DNA from 2 places in the Pseudoalteromonas sp. BSi20311 genome. Region 1 is predicted to be linked to the other one. Evidence: predicted binding sites of a transcription regulator. Region 1 holds the regulator's gene; the other holds the start of a gene.
What was found. Region 1 encodes sigma-54, which starts transcription at its own class of promoters, with help from an activator protein. Its sites were predicted from a motif close to GTTGGCACGNNNNTNGNNT; they were not measured.
Positions count from the first base shown of each region.

Region 2: a site for sigma-54 is predicted at 6,361-6,379, ahead of P20311_RS03800 (PA2169 family four-helix-bundle protein). Genes of this name have one in related genera too.

Region 1 covers NZ_BADU01000188.1:40,130-48,474, forward strand. Annotated here, with positions in the region: gene mgtE (magnesium transporter) at 1-113, opposite strand, end outside; gene P20311_RS17975 (HPr family phosphocarrier protein) at 220-492, opposite strand; gene rapZ (RNase adapter RapZ) at 510-1,352, opposite strand; gene ptsN (PTS IIA-like nitrogen regulatory protein PtsN) at 1,372-1,824, opposite strand; gene hpf (ribosome hibernation promoting factor) at 1,829-2,116, opposite strand; gene P20311_RS17995 (RNA polymerase factor sigma-54) at 2,143-3,642, opposite strand; gene lptB (LPS export ABC transporter ATP-binding protein) at 3,977-4,702, opposite strand; gene lptA (lipopolysaccharide transport periplasmic protein LptA) at 4,699-5,238, opposite strand; gene lptC (LPS export ABC transporter periplasmic protein LptC) at 5,228-5,782, opposite strand; gene kdsC (3-deoxy-manno-octulosonate-8-phosphatase KdsC) at 5,779-6,330, opposite strand; gene P20311_RS18020 (KpsF/GutQ family sugar-phosphate isomerase) at 6,331-7,302, opposite strand; gene P20311_RS18025 (calcium/sodium antiporter) at 7,306-8,274, opposite strand.
Region 2 covers NZ_BADU01000039.1:47,745-56,089, forward strand. Annotated here, with positions in the region: gene P20311_RS03780 (PilZ domain-containing protein) at 1-588, opposite strand, end outside; gene P20311_RS03785 (RNA polymerase sigma factor) at 875-1,432, shown strand; gene P20311_RS03790 (FecR family protein) at 1,429-2,505, shown strand; gene P20311_RS03795 (TonB-dependent siderophore receptor) at 2,515-5,547, shown strand; gene P20311_RS03800 (PA2169 family four-helix-bundle protein) at 5,879-6,322, opposite strand; gene P20311_RS03805 (LysR family transcriptional regulator) at 6,494-7,432, opposite strand; gene aceK (bifunctional isocitrate dehydrogenase kinase/phosphatase) at 7,449-8,345, opposite strand, start outside.

The DNA of each region.
Region 1 (8,345 bases):
GGTGCCGTTTTTGCTAGCATGCGCCTAACTTGAACAAATTGACCACTATTTAGTGACTTAGTCACCTGTTTTAGTTGTTGTAGTGGAATATCTTGTTCTAAAGCTTCAGGCATTGGCGTCCTTAATTAAATTTTATTACACGATGATGGGGTATCGCTTTATCTTACTTTATATCAGTAAACTACCTCAACCACTATTAACCTTAGCTTATAAGCAGGATTACTCTTGCTCATTAAATCGTTGGTCAATGAGCTCACCAATTGCATTAAGTGCAGGCTCTGCGTCAGGGCCTTCACATACTACCTTAACTTCTTTGCCTTGACTGCTTTCGAGTAACATAAGTGCTAATACACTGTCGCCAGCGGCTTGTTTATCGTCTTGAAATAACGTGATTGAGGCATCAAATTGCACAGAAAGCTGTGCCAGCACCGTAGCTGCTCTGGCATGCAGGCCTAACTTGTTTTTTATTAAAAATGTGTTTTCTAACCGCATTACTATTCTCTTTGATGTTATTCTTGTTCTCTGTGACGAATTTTTACATTAGGATGACTCATTGCAAAACTTTCACCTATAGTTTGCGCTAAGTAAACAGAACGGTGTTGTCCACCAGTACAACCTATGGCTATGGTCAAATAGCTGCGGTTATTTCTTTCTAAATGCGGCAACCATGTTTGTACAAAGGTTTGAATTTGCCATGTAAATTTTTGTACTATGCTGTGGCTGGCTAGGTAGTCTTTTACCGGTTGATCTAGCCCTGTGAGTGGCTTAAGTTCAGGCTCCCAATGCGGGTTTGGTAAAAATCGGGCATCGAATACGTAATCTGCTTCTTTGGGTATACCGTGCTTAAAACCAAATGACTCAAAGGTAATGATCAGTTGTTTGTCTTTTTTACCGAGTATTTTTTCACGGATAGACTCAGCCAGCTGATGCACACTTAAATCAGTGGTATCAATCATATGATCAGCATGATTGATCAAAACATCCAGTAGTTGTTTTTCTTTTTTTATTGCTAAATCAAGCGGCAGTGAGTCAATCGAAAGAGGGTGAAGACGCCTAGTTTCCGAAAAGCGTTTAATTAATGTTTGATCGTCACTGTCTAAATAAAACACCGTTGGTTTAGTGAAACCAGGTAAATATTCAATGATTTCATTAAACTGTTGCTGCTCTTTAGGTAAGTTACGCACATCAACACTTACGGCAATTTTGTTGTAGCTGTCGGAAACACTACGAACAAGAGATGGTAATAAATTTAAAGGAATATTATCTACACAATAATAACCTAAATCCTCAACAACCCGTAACGCAACAGATTTACCAGAACCTGAGCGACCACTTATAATTATTAATTCCATTTATCACCCTTTATTGTTACTACGGTTGACTGACAATGACTTGGTACAGCTCATTGTCGGATTTTGCCGCCCGTAATTGCTTACAAAATTCTTTTTCGTTGAGCTTATCTGCAATGGTAGCTAAGGTCTTTAAATGCTGTTGATTGTCACCGTCTGGGACAATTAAGGCAACAAAAATGTCGACCGGTCGGTTATCTATCGCATCAAAATTAATAGCCGTTTCGCTCACCAGTATAAGTGCAAGAGGCTCTTGTGCACCACTCATACGACCATGTGGAATTGCAATTCCTCGGCCTATACCTGTACTCCCTAGCTTTTCTCTAGCGGTTAACGCGTTGAGAATATCTTGTTGGGTTAAATAGGGCAGTTTATTGTGAGCCAATTCACTGATAAATTCTAAAATTCTTTTTTTACTATTAAAAAGGACCGCAGCTTTACTGCAGTCCTGACAGATAAGTGAGCTTAGTTTCATAGTGTTAGTGTCGAGCAAGTTTCTCTTTGTGTTTAATTACTTGACGATCTAGCTTGTCAATCAGCGAGTCTATAGCGGCATACATATCTTGATGTTCAGTAGAGGCAAAAATTTCAGCGCCACTAACATGAACGGTTGCTTCAGCTTTTTGGTTTAGTTTTTCTACATCGAGAATAACATGCACATTCGTTATGTGATCAGTGTGCCTCTGCAGCTTTGCAAATTTACTATTTACGTAGTCTCTAAGCGAGTCAGTAATATCTACATGGCGACCAGTTAAGTTCAGTTGCATAAACATTTTCCTCTTTGTTGTACGCCTTAAATCAAACTTTTTCGTTGATTCGACGGGGGAATAGCTAGAGATTCGCGATATTTTGCAATAGTTCTCCTTGCTACTTTAATTCCTTGCTCTGCCAATATATCTGCAATTTTACTATCACTCAATGGTTTAGCTGAGTTTTCTGCTGCGATTAATTTTTTAATTAATGCGCGAATTGCTGTTGATGAACATTCGCCACCGTTTTCAGTGCTTACATGGCTTGAAAAGAAATATTTAAGCTCAAAAATACCCCGTGGTGTGTGCATGTATTTTTGCGTAGTAACACGTGAAATAGTCGATTCGTGCATTTCTACCATTTCTGCCACATCATTAAGCACCATAGGCTTCATTGCCTCAGGACCATGTTCAAAAAAGGCCTGTTGCTGTTGCACAATACAGTTAGTTACTTTAAGTAGCGTGTCGTTTCTACTTTCTAGACTTTTTATAAACCATTTTGCTTCTTGCAAGTGTGAGCGAATAAACTGGCTATCACCACTTGATTTAACAGTACGTGACATAGCCGCATATTGGCTGTTTACCCTAATTTTAGGCATGCTATCAGGGTTTAGTTCAACCACCCAACGCCCTTTAATTTTTTTAACCGACACATCAGGAATAACATACTCTGACTCTTCTCTGACAATAGTGTCCGCCGGTTTTGGGCTAAGGGTATGAATTAACGTCATGATCTCTTTAAGCTCATCTTCTTTGAGCTTAGTTTTTTTCATTAACGTGCGATAATCACGTGCAGCCAGCAAATCAATATGATCGGTTAAAATCATTTTTGTTTCGTTTAAAAAAGGCGTGTCTTTATCAAACTGATTAAGTTGAATACACAAGCACTCTTGTAAACTACGCGCGGCTATTCCTACCGGATCAAATAATTGAATACGCTTTAATACCGCTTCTATTTCATCAAGTTCAACTTCATCTTCGTCGTCGTTTTCTTGATTAAAGCTTTCTAAAATTTCTTCACAGCTAAGGGTTAAAATACCTGAGTCGTCCACGGCTTCTACTATTGCAATCGCAATGGCTTCATCTGTAGGACTAAATGGCGTCAGTTGCAATTGCCACATTAAATATTCATGCAGCGTTTCAGTTGAAGAGCCTTGATAAATTGATTCATCTTCAGGCATCGGTCCCGATGAAGAGGCAGGTGCTGCGCTCATGTATTCATCCCATGTAACATCCATTGCCATATCATCGCTAATGGTGTCTTTGCTCATGGCTTCGCCGCTGTCTTGCTCATACTCGCTAGGTTTTTCGTCAGCTGAAGTACTTAGCGTTGATTCATCGTTATCGGCTTTTTGTTCGTTTTTACCCGCAGCATCTTCGCTGTAATCTTGTTCTTCAACTTCAAGCAAGGGATTGCTATCGAGCGCTTCTTGAATTTCTTGCTGGAGATCCAATGTACTGAGCTGCAATAAGCGAATTGCTTGTTGCAACTGTGGAGTCATTGTAAGTTGCTGGCCCATGCGCAGCTGTAATGATTGCCTCATTTATCTCTAACAATCCTTTTAAATTACGGTCTGTTGACCTTTACGGATTAAAATTTGTTCAAACTAGGGGCGGTTTAATCGCGGCGCGAGGTTTGTAACCTAGTGGGCTAAGTCAAAACCGAGCAACAAAAAGTAAATCGTCCCTAGGCAGAACCCGAAGGGCAGCGCCTGTTTGGCATTGATGCTGCGTTATCGCCTATTTATGGGGAATACCACATCACATAGGCTCTGCCTTGCCTAAATACCAAACAGACTGCTGCAAATTCAACCTTGAAAGGTCAACAGACCTAAGTATAATTAATCTTAGCAGATGCTTAGTGGAATAACACAAATATTAGAGCTTGAACTGCTCGCCCAAATAAACATCGCGTACTGTTTTATCGTTTAATACGTAATCTGGAGTGCCTGATGCAATTAACTCCCCATGAGAAACTATGTAGGCTTTTTCACAAACATCAAGTGTTTCGCGTACGTTGTGATCTGTGATCAATACGCCAATCCCTCGATTTTTAAGATGCTCTATGATCTTTTTAATATCTAATACAGAGATAGGATCAACCCCTGCAAAGGGTTCGTCCAATAGTATAAATTTAGGATTTGCTGCTAATGCCCGGGCAATTTCAACACGGCGGCGTTCACCGCCTGACAGAGCCATACCTTGGCTGTCACGAATATGCTGAATGCTAAATTCATCAAGTAAATTATTTAAGGTATCTTCACGCTGTTGTTTATTAAGCTCTTTACGTGTTTCTAAAATAGCCATTAAGTTTTGGTAAACCGTCAGCTTTCTAAAAATCGATGATTCTTGTGGTAAGTAACCAATCCCTAAGCGAGCTCGGCTATGCATAGGTAATAAAGTGATATCTTGATCATCTATTGATATTTTACCTTTATCGCTCGGTACAAGGCCTACAATCATGTAAAAGGTCGTGGTTTTACCTGCGCCATTGGGGCCAAGTAAACCGACAATACTGCCAGCTTCGACTTCTAGGCCAACATTTTTCACCACTTCACGGCCTTTATAGCTTTTTGCTAATAGCTCTGCTTTTAATGTGCTCATGGTTGGCCTTTATCGTCTTCTTTTTTGTTTTCAACAGGCACCAAAATGGTGTGTACACGATCGGTTGAATTTTCATCTTTTTCTGCGCTAATCAACTGCTGCTCTATATCGTAGGTGATACTTTTAGCGGTAATTTTTTGACCTGCTTGAGCGATACTGGCATCACCGATTAAGGTTAAAAAACGTTGCGATACATCATAGCGAACTTCATTGGCACTGGCGCTCATGATGGTGCCATCAGCTTGTGTTTCTTCAAAGTAAGCAGGGCTACCTGTGGCAATTAAAAGTTGCTTATTCTCGCCTAAGTCATCACGTTTATGTACTTCTAAACGATCGGCGGTAATGCGGCGATTACCATGAATAATTTCAACATTTTTCTCAAAAATGCCCACGTTTTCTTTTAATTGACCTTCCTGTCTGTCAGCACTAATTGAAATTTGATTAGCCGCAGGGGCTTCAACGGTTTCCTCTGCATGGCTATGAAATGCAATCAGTAGTGAAGGAACAATTAAAATTTTAAATAGGTTATTGGTCATAATATAGGGTTCGCGTATGGTTAATAAGTTTAATCACTTCGGTTTTTAAATCGGCTTCAAGGCCTTTACCGATGATTTTTAAATTAGGTCCTGTAATAACGACTGGCTGCTGTGACTGCATAGTCAGTAGTTTTATATCTACATTGATGCTATCGGCTGTGATCGTATCGATCATGGCGTTATCGACTAAATTTAGCGCTTTCACATTACCCTCTAACACCAGTTGCCGATCGTCGTAGAGGGTGGCTTCATCAGCGTTAATACGCCATGTTTGCTGTTCGTTATATAACGTAAATATAGGTTTTTCAAAAAAGGTAAAACCGAGTTGTTGATATAACTCCATTTTTACCGCAGTCACTTTATGGCTTACTTTACCTTGATCATTATAAGCGGTTTGTTTTAGCTCAATCGCGGTATAATCGGGTTTAGCAATAACTTGAGTTTGTTCATCCGCAACAATATCTACTTGAGTAAAGTAAGGATACCAAAGCCAAACCATACAGCTTATGAATAAAACGCTCAGTATAATGCGCGCTACATTCATGAACTGGTTCCTTGGCTGGTAAGTGGCTTATTGTTTTCAAGCATTAGTAAGTCTGTTAGTTCTCTCACTGCGCCAAAGCCGCCAGGCAGCTGAGTAACATAATGCGATAAGCGTTTAATCAGCGGGTGGGCGTCGTTCACGGCTACTGCAAACCCGACTTTTTCCATTACCGGCATATCAGGGCCATCGTCGCCTATGTAGGCAATTTGCTCATCGCTAAGCGCTAATTTTTGTTTTAATTCTTGATAGGCGATGAGTTTGTCTTCTTGGCCTTGGTATATATGTTGTACGGTTAAGCTACTCATACGTTGTTGAACTATTTGTGAGTGACGACCTGTGATCACGGCAACTTCAAAACCACTATTAATAAGGGCTTTAATGCCAAATCCGTCTTTGGTATTAAATGCTTTGAGCTCTTCACCTTGGTTGCCAAGATAAATACGCCCATCAGAAAACACACCATCAATGTCGCAAATTAATAATTTTATTTTTTTGGCGCGCGCTTTTGCATCATCACTTAACGGTTGGTAAAGATCTTCAAACTGCATTTATAGCACTCCCGCTTTTAGTAAGTCTTGCATATTTAGTGCGCCAATGGGCTGATTATGCTCATTAATCACAATTAAACCATTAATACGTTTTTGTTCCATAATGTTCAGTGCTTCAGCCGCGAGCATGTCTTGTGTGGCTGTTGTGCATGATTTAGTCATCACAACATTAATTTCTGTGCTGTGTATATCAACACGTTGCTCTAAAATACGACGTAAATCACCATCGGTAAACAAACCAGATAATTGTTGGTTACCATCTATAATAGCGGTCATGCCAAGCCCTTTGGCTGACATTTCAATTAGGGCGTCTTTAATGGTTTGCGTTTCATTAATAATAGGCGTGTGAATACCGCTGTGCATTACATCTTTTAAGGTTAGCAGTAAGCGTTTGCCTAAACTGCCACCTGGATGCGACAGAGCAAAATCATCTGCGGTAAAGCCACGGGCTTCCAATAATGCGACTGCCATTGCATCACCCATAGCGAGTGTTGCCGTGGTACTTGCCGTTGGCGCTAGGCCTAATGAGCAGGCTTCTTGTTCAACTTTAATACACACATGCACATTTGCCAATGTTGCCATAGTTGACGTTTCGTTACCTGTCATAGCAATCATTTTAGCGCCAATGCGTTTTAATACCGGAATAATATTAAGCACTTCACTGGTTTCGCCAGAGTTAGAAATAAGCATAACTACATCACTGGCGGTGATCATACCTAAATCACCATGACTCGCTTCACCAGGGTGAACAAAAAATGCGGGGCTACCAGTACTCGCTAAAGTGGCTGCTATTTTATTACCGATATGGCCCGATTTACCCATGCCAATAACAATTATACGGCCTGAGCAGTCATACATTAATTGACACGCTTGGTTAAAGCTTTCATTAACGTATTGTGCGATATCGTTGAGTGCTTGGCGTTCTATATCAAGGACGCGTAAGCCTTGTTGAATAAAATTTAGCGTTGCCATGGATCACCCTACTTGACTAAAAATATAACCTTGGTAAATCATAAATGCGACGATGAGCAAGCCACCTTCTAGTCTATTGATACGTCTTTGACCTCTAAAGTTCAATGACATAGCAATAAGTGCCAAGGTTGCACCTATCATAATGATAACATCACGGTTAGCTACTGATGCGTCAATAACTGATGGGTTAATTAATCCTGCCAGCGGTAACACCGCGAGAATATTAAAAATATTTGAGCCAACAATGTTACCCAGTGCTAGGTCATCTTCATTTTTAAGAACACCCGCAATAGAGGCTGCAAGTTCAGGTAAGCTGGTACCTATGGCTATTATGGTTAAACCAATTACTAAGTCACTTAGGCCAAAGTATTTAGCAATATCGACGGCTGAGCCAACTAAAAAGTGTGAACTAACCGGCAGTAAAATCATACCCACTACCAGCCAAAAAACGGCTTTTTTGGTTGGTACGTTGTCAGGTACTTCATCACAGGCTTCGCTAACAAAGGGGTCGTCTTGGTTTTTTGCTCGCAGTGAGACAAAAATAAGCCCACCAATAAAAACAACAAAACCAAACAGTAAGGCTGCGCCTTCAAAAAACGAAAAGTAGTTATCTGAAAAAATATACCAAGTGGCGATAGACACCAGTAATACCAATGGAATTTCACGCCTTAGTGTACTTGAAGAAACTGAAAGTGGTCTTAAAAGCGCTGTAATACCTAATACTAATAGTATGTTAGTTATATTTGAACCTACCGCATTACCAACCGCCGTATCGGTTTTATTAGCCAAAGCAGCTGAAGCGGATACCATCATTTCAGGCGCCGATGAGCCCATAGCTACCACGGTTAAACCTACTATTAATGTTGGTACGCCAAAGTTTTTAGCCAGTGCAGCTGCACCATAAACAAACCTGTCTGCACTCCATACGAGAGCTGCAAAACCGAGAATTAAAATGACAAACGAGGTAACCATTGTGATAAGCCAGCTAGTGTAAATTCAGATAGCGCGAATAGTAACAAAAGCCACCATAAAAGTATAAGTAA
Region 2 (8,345 bases), on a different contig from region 1:
CTCTTTCGCTTTTTCAAGTTGCTGACGCTTTTTAAGCTGGCGTGTTTGCGCATGTAAACTGGCTCTAACAACCAGCTCTTGATCACTGTCTCTTATTGATACAAAGAGCAGGGTATATTGGTAATGCTCATTGTCTTGTTTTTCTATAGCAACGACTTCGCTATAACAATACACTGCAGAGGCTTCGTGTTGTAAAAACAGTTTGGTACGAAATTTCTGACCTAATGTGTACAAATGTTCACTGATAAACTTAATTCCGCCACCGCCATAACTATCGCAATAAATAGAGTTATCTTCAGGTTGTTCAGAAGCTAAAATATGGCTCATGATCAAATCTATTTTGCGCGATTGGGCTTGTAAAAACGTCGTCAGTTCTTGGGCAATATCTCCTAAGTTACGCAAAGGACCCAAGGCGCTTTGATCTAAACTACTGACTTCGTTAGCGAGTTTAAATAAAGGCGGAATGTCTGCGTCTAGTTCAGCCAAGCTTTTTGGTACCACTGCGTCATCTACAGCAAATAGATTGACGCGATTGCTTTCTTCAATTTGAAAGTAAAGCTCAAAATCAGCTAATTTTTGATTATTCATTTGTAACTCCTAACCTCTATCCGTTAATAGTAGCGTTGCGATTAGTAAATTACTACACAACAAACCAATAAAAATAAGCTAAATAACTGTTTGGCTTCACTATAAAAACGCTAGGGGTGCTACTTTTTATACAGCCATAATGATTAAAAGCATAATAAACATTCATACATTTATACTGAGTATGTATGTTAGCAACTAATAAATAACCAATAATTAACAAAATGCCTTGTAATTAACCTTAAAACTCGTAATCTTACGGTAATAATAATAACAAGGGACTACCCACGTGGCTCAAGGACTTAAATTGGCCAGTACTTTCTCAGACATATCTACGCAATTACGGCGCTTTGTGTCTAAAATCGTATTACCTGACGATGTTGATGATATTGTTCAAGAAACCTTTGTTAAAAGCTATGAAGCAGAGCTAAAACAAGATATTCAATACACCCGCAGCTATATGTTAAAAACAGCTAAGCACCTCGCCTTGAATCATATAGCTAAATGGGATAATAAATTTAGTACTCCTTTGAATCACGAAACTGAACTTCCTAAATTGCTCAAATCAATGCAATTAGAAGATGAATACACCTCCAAAGAGCGTTTTTTACTATTTTGTCGAGCTACTGAGCAATTAAGCCCTGTGGTAAGAAAGTGTTTTATATTAAAAAAAGTATATGGGATGAGCCAAAAAGAGATCGCACAGCAAATGCAGCTAAGTCAAAGCACGGTAGAAAAGCACATTGCTAAAGGACTATTAAACACCATGCTGTATATGCGCGAGCAAGCGCAAGATGAGAGTGAGCATGGGCAACAAAGTGCGAGCATTGTGAGGGCAGTAAAATGAATAACATCCATCAATTTACTTCAAAAGAATTAATCTTAGAAAAAGCATCGCTATGGATAAGCGCGATTGATCGTGGCTTAAGTACACAAGAGCAAGAGCAATTTAAACTATGGATGCTACAAAGCACCGCTCATCAAAATGCGGTATATGAGTTAGCGCAACTGTGGGACGACTTAAGTGTGCTTAACGAACTTAGCGTATTGTTTCCTAATAAACACTCAGCTGGCATTAAAACCAAGCCTGCCTATGTATATGGTATTGCAGCAAGTATTATTGCAGCCTTAATGATGTGCAGCTATTTTTTGATAAACATTGATAGCAACTTTAACCAAAATTTAGCTAAAGTAAATTATACAAAAATTTATAAAACAAAGGTTGGCGAGCAAGCAACCTATGTTTTACCAGATGGCACAATAGTTCAGCTTAATACCAATAGTTCATTGGAAGTAGCTTATAGCCAAGGGCGCAGACAGTTATTACTAAGCCGTGGGGAAGGACGTTTTAACGTAGCTAAAGATGCATCACGACCATTTAGTGTGATGGCGGGTGACAAAAGCTTTACCGCACTTGGTACAGTCTTTAATGTGCAGCGCAATACCTCATCAGATCTCGAGTTGGTAGTCACTGAAGGTAAAGTGATGATCACCGATCCTAGCGTTGCCGTTAATACTGACGATTTTAAAGCGTATCAGCAAGCTGATAACAGCAATCACGAAATCCGCCAGATCAATGCCAATATAGTGATATCGGGTGAAAAAGCTATTATTGAACAGAGCGTAACTAAACCAATTACACAATTATCGGTTGATGACGTACAACGCGATTTAGCATGGCAAAATGGCATGTTGATATTCAATGGCGAGCAACTGGTTGATGCCTTAAACGAAGTTAGCCGTTATACCGCCACGCGATTTGAACTGTCATCTGATGAATTAGCGCGTATTAAAGTGGCTGGCGTGTTTAAAGCGGGTGATGTCGCAGGGCTTTTAGAGAGCTTACAAAATAATTTTTCAATTGAGCATGAGCGTTTAGGCGAGCATGTTGTTAGTTTAAAATATCAAAAAAAGTCATAGGTAATGGTAATGAAAATCACGCCATTGTTAATCAATGTTACTCATAAGGGTTTAAAAAGTAATTTAAAGATTAAAAAAATGATAAAAACCTATAGAGGATTTTTGTTTGCTAACTGTTTATATAAGTTGCGCAGTAACCATATGTGTTATTTAAGCCCGTTGGGACTCGTTGCACCGCTGTTTTTTAGTATCAGTGTGCACGCGAGTCAAACTGAGGGGCAAATGATGCAGTTTGATATAAAAGCGCAACGAGCAGACAAAGCCTTAATTGAATTTGCCAAGCAAACTGAACAAACAGTGGTTTTTTCGTACGAACTTGCTAAACAGTACCAGGCAAATTCGTTATATGGATTTTATTCTCAACTCGATGCGTTAAACGCATTGTTAGCTGAGACTGAGCTCGATGCGGTTGTTGATCAAAATGGTTTACTGAGTATTAAACTCAAACAAATCAATAGGAAAGATAACAACATGATGAAGCTTTCAGGAGTTAGTGCTGCTGTATTACCTGCTTTACTTGCAGTTAATTCACAAGGAATAAATGCCGCTGAACAAAGCGCAGAACAAAACATCGAAAAAATTGCTATTGTAGGTAGTCGTGTCGCAGGACGCTCAGTTGAAGACTTACCTGTCCCCGTTGATATTTTAAGTGCAGAAGCACTCGAAAATACCGGTCAAACTGAAGTTGGCCGCATGCTTCAAGCTATCGCACCTTCTTTTAACTTTTCAAGTTCATCTATTAGTGATGGTACTGATGCATTAAGACCCGCAACCTTACGTGGCCTTGGCCCGGATCAAACATTGGTATTGATCAATGGTAAGCGTCGTCATCAAGCCAGTATTATCCACATTAATACTTCTGTTGGTCGTGGTACTGCGGGTACTGACATGAATGCGATTCCAGCCTCAGCCATTAAACGTATTGAAGTACTGCGCGACGGCGCTGCGGCTCAATATGGTTCGGATGCAATTGCCGGTGTTATTAATATCGTGCTAAAAGATGGCAGCGAAGGTGGTAAAGCGGCCGTTAACTACGGTGAGTACTCTGAAGGTGATGGCGAAACCGTTAATATCGACTTTAATAAAGGCTTTGCTTTAGGTGATAACGGTTATTTAAATACAACTATTAACTACCGTGATCGTGCACCAACTAACCGTGCAGGCCTTCATGGCTCATGTCAGTTCTATGGCTGTACTGAACTTTCTGATGGTACCTTGCTTGCAGGTGATCCACGCGAATTAACCGCACCGCGTGATACATTCAGAATTGGTGATGCTGATTCACAACAATTTGGTTTAACAGTTAACACCGGCTACGAATTAGGAGCGGGTGAACTATACGGTTTTATTACCTATTCAACTCGTGATAACGAATCAGCAGCATTTTTCCGCCATAATGCTAATGCAGGTGGTAACCCGGTACTTCAAGATGGCGATGCAACTATCCCAGCTGGTTTTTTACCTAAAATAAACACCACGATTGACGATATTTCATATAACTTTGGTTATAAAACTGAATTTGATAACGACTCAAGCTTAGACTTATCGTACACCTATGGTGAAAACAGTATTGACTACACGACTAGCGATACTATTAACGGCTCTTACGCGAATTTTTTACGTTATGATCAAGGCCTAAGTGCAGCAGATATTCGCGCCACGATTCCACGTCAAGGTTACGCTTATGGCATGGAGCTATCACTGCAAACGATTAATCTTGATTTTACTCAAAATTTCGATGATTACTCATTGGCAATGGGTGCTGAAATTCGTACCGATGAGTACCGAATTTTAGAGGGTAGTGAATACGCATATCGTGATTACGATACCAACAACGGTGTTAATATTTATGATGGACTAAGCGGTGGTGTTGGCAGCGAAAACGCATCCGGTGGCACACAAGGCTTTGGTGGTTCATCGCCAGCATCGTCGGTTGATGAGTCCCGTGATGTGATCTCGTTTTACTTAGACGCTGAAGCTTACGTTATTGAAGATGTGATTATCTCAGGGGCGTTACGTTACGACAATTACAAAGGGTTTGGCGATACAGTTAATTTTAAACTAGCCGGTAACTGGTCAGTAACCGAAGATATTTCACTTCGTGGTGCGCTAAGCTCAGGCTTTAGAGCACCTTCAATGCAACAGTTGTATTTTAACAACATCAGCACACAGTTTGTTGTAGGCCCTAATGGTAACTTAGTGGCTGAAGAAGTGGGTACCTTTAGAAACGACTCAACCCTTGCCCAAAGTTTAGGTATTCCTAAGCTCACAGAAGAGAAATCTCAAAACCGTAGTTTAGGTATCGTTTATAACGTAAGCGATAATATTAATGTAACCCTAGATTACTACTCAATCGATATTGACGATCGTATTGTAATTAGTAATCGCTTAGGTAAAGGCTTATCAAGCAGCCTTGATGCCGCGTTACTGAGCTCGGGTGCAGGTGCAGGGCAGTTTTTCTTAAATGGCGCTGACACTGAGACACAAGGTATCGACTTTGTGGCTACATGGAATACAGAAGGCCTAGGTGGCACGCTTGATTTTACTTTAGCGGCTAACTTTACCGAAACCGATGTGGTGTCTCTATTTACACCAGCAGGCTCTGGCCTTGAAACCGTGCCAGTCGATGATGTGTTTTCTGATCAAGAAATTTCTATTATTGAAGAATGGCAACCAGAAGATCGAATTAACTTAAGTGCACTTTATCGTCGCGACGACTGGACCGTAAACCTATCGCTTAACCGTTTTGGTGAGTACACAGTTGAAGATGGCGGCCGCCAGACTTACGGTGCTGAAATTTTAACGGATATTAAAGTAAACTATTTTGTGACTGATGATTTATCGGTAAATATTGGCGCAAATAACTTATTTGATGTTTACCCAGATGAAAACACCATAGGTAATTCACGTTCAGGCACAATTGTGGATGCTCAAGGTAATACTATTGTCAGCAGTGACGGGGTATTTAAGTACTCACGTCGTTCAGCGCCATTTGGCTTTAATGGTGCTTACTACTACGTAGGCGCAGAGTACCGCTTTTAATAAGGGTCTGTTGACCTTTTTGGATTAAAATTTGTTCAAACTAGGAGCGGTTTAATCGCGGCGCGAGGTTTGTAACCTAGTGGGCTAAGTAAAAACCGAGCAACAAAGAGTAAATCGCCCCTAGGCAGAACCCTTCGGGCAGCGCCTGTGTGGTATTGATGCAGCGTTATCGCCTATTTATGGGGAATAACCACACCACATAGGCTCTGTCTTGCCTAAATACCAAACAGACTGCTGCAAATTCAACCTTAAAAGGTAAACAGACCCTAATAACTCTCCTATTGTTATTTAACAACCAAAGGGCCGTCAGGCCCTTTTATCGTTTTTAAACTTAATGTTTTTGCATTTTACTCATTTCTGCATGGCAGCTTTGCATGGTAAGTAATACCTTTGATAGCGCAGCTTCACAGTCGTGGGACTGAGGCTTTTTCAACGCTATTTTTATTTCTTCTAAGGTTTTATCTTCCACTTCCTCAAGCTCTTTAACGTATATTTGATCGTTATCGTTAGTAAATTTACTGATCAAAGCGGTGAATGCTTGGCGTGCTTCTACAACAAACGACGAGCCATCTTCGCGTTCACCCTGCTGATTAATTGCATAAGGTTGTAAACTCTCCACACAGACTTTACGCGCGTCAATCATACGTTGAAATAGGGCACCTATTGCGGGGTCTTGTATTTTATCTTGTGCTTTTTGGTAAAAGTCGATGCCGCTATTCATTACTTGGATAATGTCGGTAATATGATTTATTTCTTGTCCTTGATGGGTGCTCATAATAATGACCTCTGTTAATTTAAAATACAGTCATTACCAAGCAAGCGCTATTCCAAACAAGCTTTATTTTTAAGTTTTTGTATTTTATGGCTTTTAATTGTTTTTGACGGGGAGGAAGGCTTGCTAACCAAGCGCTAGCAAGCAAATTTTACATAAAGGTATGTAAGAAGGTTATTTTAGCTCATCCGCTACTTCAGCTACTTTTTGGCGTAACCAAATATGGCTAGCATCTCTGTGTAATAAAGGGCTCCATATCATATCAAGTTCAAATGGCGGAATAGGAAAGGGTGGCTCAAGTATTTTAAGCCCAGGATCGTCTACATAAATATTAGCTGCCTTTGAGGGCAAAGTCGCAACTAGGTTTTTCTCTTTCGCTAAATGAATAGCGACATGGTAGTTACGAGTAAAAGTGGCAATATTTCGGTGTTTACCAAAATGCGCCAGTGCTTCGTCAACCCAGCCCAGCTTTTGCACATCTTTAGGATCCATCCCTACACCCACACCAAAACCTGTCTTACTTACCCAAATGTGGCGAGCTTTTAAATAGCTGTCTAGACTAAAGTTTTCAATAATAGGGTTGTCGGATTTGACTAAACAGCAAAAGCTATCTTTCCAAATACGTTTATGATGAAACGACTGTGGTAAATTTTCAAAGCGGTTAATCGCCATATCTACTTTACCGTTTTCAACATCGTGAAAGGTTACATCACTGGGAGTTAAAATATCTAAGGTGGTGTCGGGCGCTTCTTCGTGTAGTTTACCTAATAAACGCGGTGCCATGGTACTGGCTGCGTAATCACTGGCCATGATCCTAAATACCCGTTTGCTTTGTTTAGCATCGAACTCACGATTAGGTGCCAGTGTTTCTTCAAGGGTCATCAAAATACCACGAATGACAGGCTGTAGCTCAATAGCACGCTCGGTCGGTACCATGCCATCGCTGGTACGTACTAAAATAGGATCATTAAAAAGGTTTCGTAGGCGTTTAAGTCCGTTACTCATGGCCGGTTGAGTAATACTAAGCTGGTTTGCAGCACGAGTAACATTACATTCGCGCAGTAATGTATCGAGGTAAACCAGTAAATTTAAATCTATTTTACTTATATTCATTGTGTGTCCTTAACGTTTACCAATAATGGATAAAACGTTGTGCTGTAGGATAGGGATAAATATGACTCACCTTTCCATTTTTTATATTTTGTTGTGCTTGTTTCCAAAAGTTCACATCAAGTAATTCAGGGTGCGTGCTAGTTAAAAATTGTTTATATGTTGGGTTAGGCATTACAAAAGTACATAGCTGCTCTGGAAATACATCTTGAGGAGCAACCGAGTAACTTTGTTCGTCCATTAAATAATCGTCATAACTTTTTGCTTTGGGTAGTGCTCTAAAGTTCATGTCTGTTAAATATTGCACTTCGTCGTAATCGTAAAAAATAATACGTTTGTGCTTACTTACACCAAAGTTCTTTAACAACATGTCACCGGGGAAAATATTCACGGCAATCATTTCTTTGAGTGCTTGACCATACTCTTCTATGGCATCGGCGGCACTTTTTTCATCTGCATTTTCTAAAAACAGATTAAGCGGTGTCATGCGTCTTTCAATATATAAATGTTTTATAATTAACCAGTCACCTTCAATAACCATTGATGATCCAATGGTTTTATGTAACTGCGCTAACAAGTTACTATCAAAACGCGCTAAAGGAAATACGACGTTTGAATACTCTATAGTGTCGGCCATTCGCCCTACACGGTCGTGGCTTTTAACCAATTGATAGCGTTTTAATACGGTATCGCGACCAAATGGCTTACTTTCACCAAATTTATCTTTGATGACTTTAAATACATAGCCAAATGAGGGCAGAGTAAATACCATCATCACCATACCTGGGGTGCCAGGTGCAATGGTAAATTCGTCATTAGAATGGGTTAAATGATTCAAAAACTCACGGTAAAACTCAGTTTTTCCTTGTTTATGAAAACCAATCGCATTGTAAAGCTCGGCTAAGGTTTTATTCGG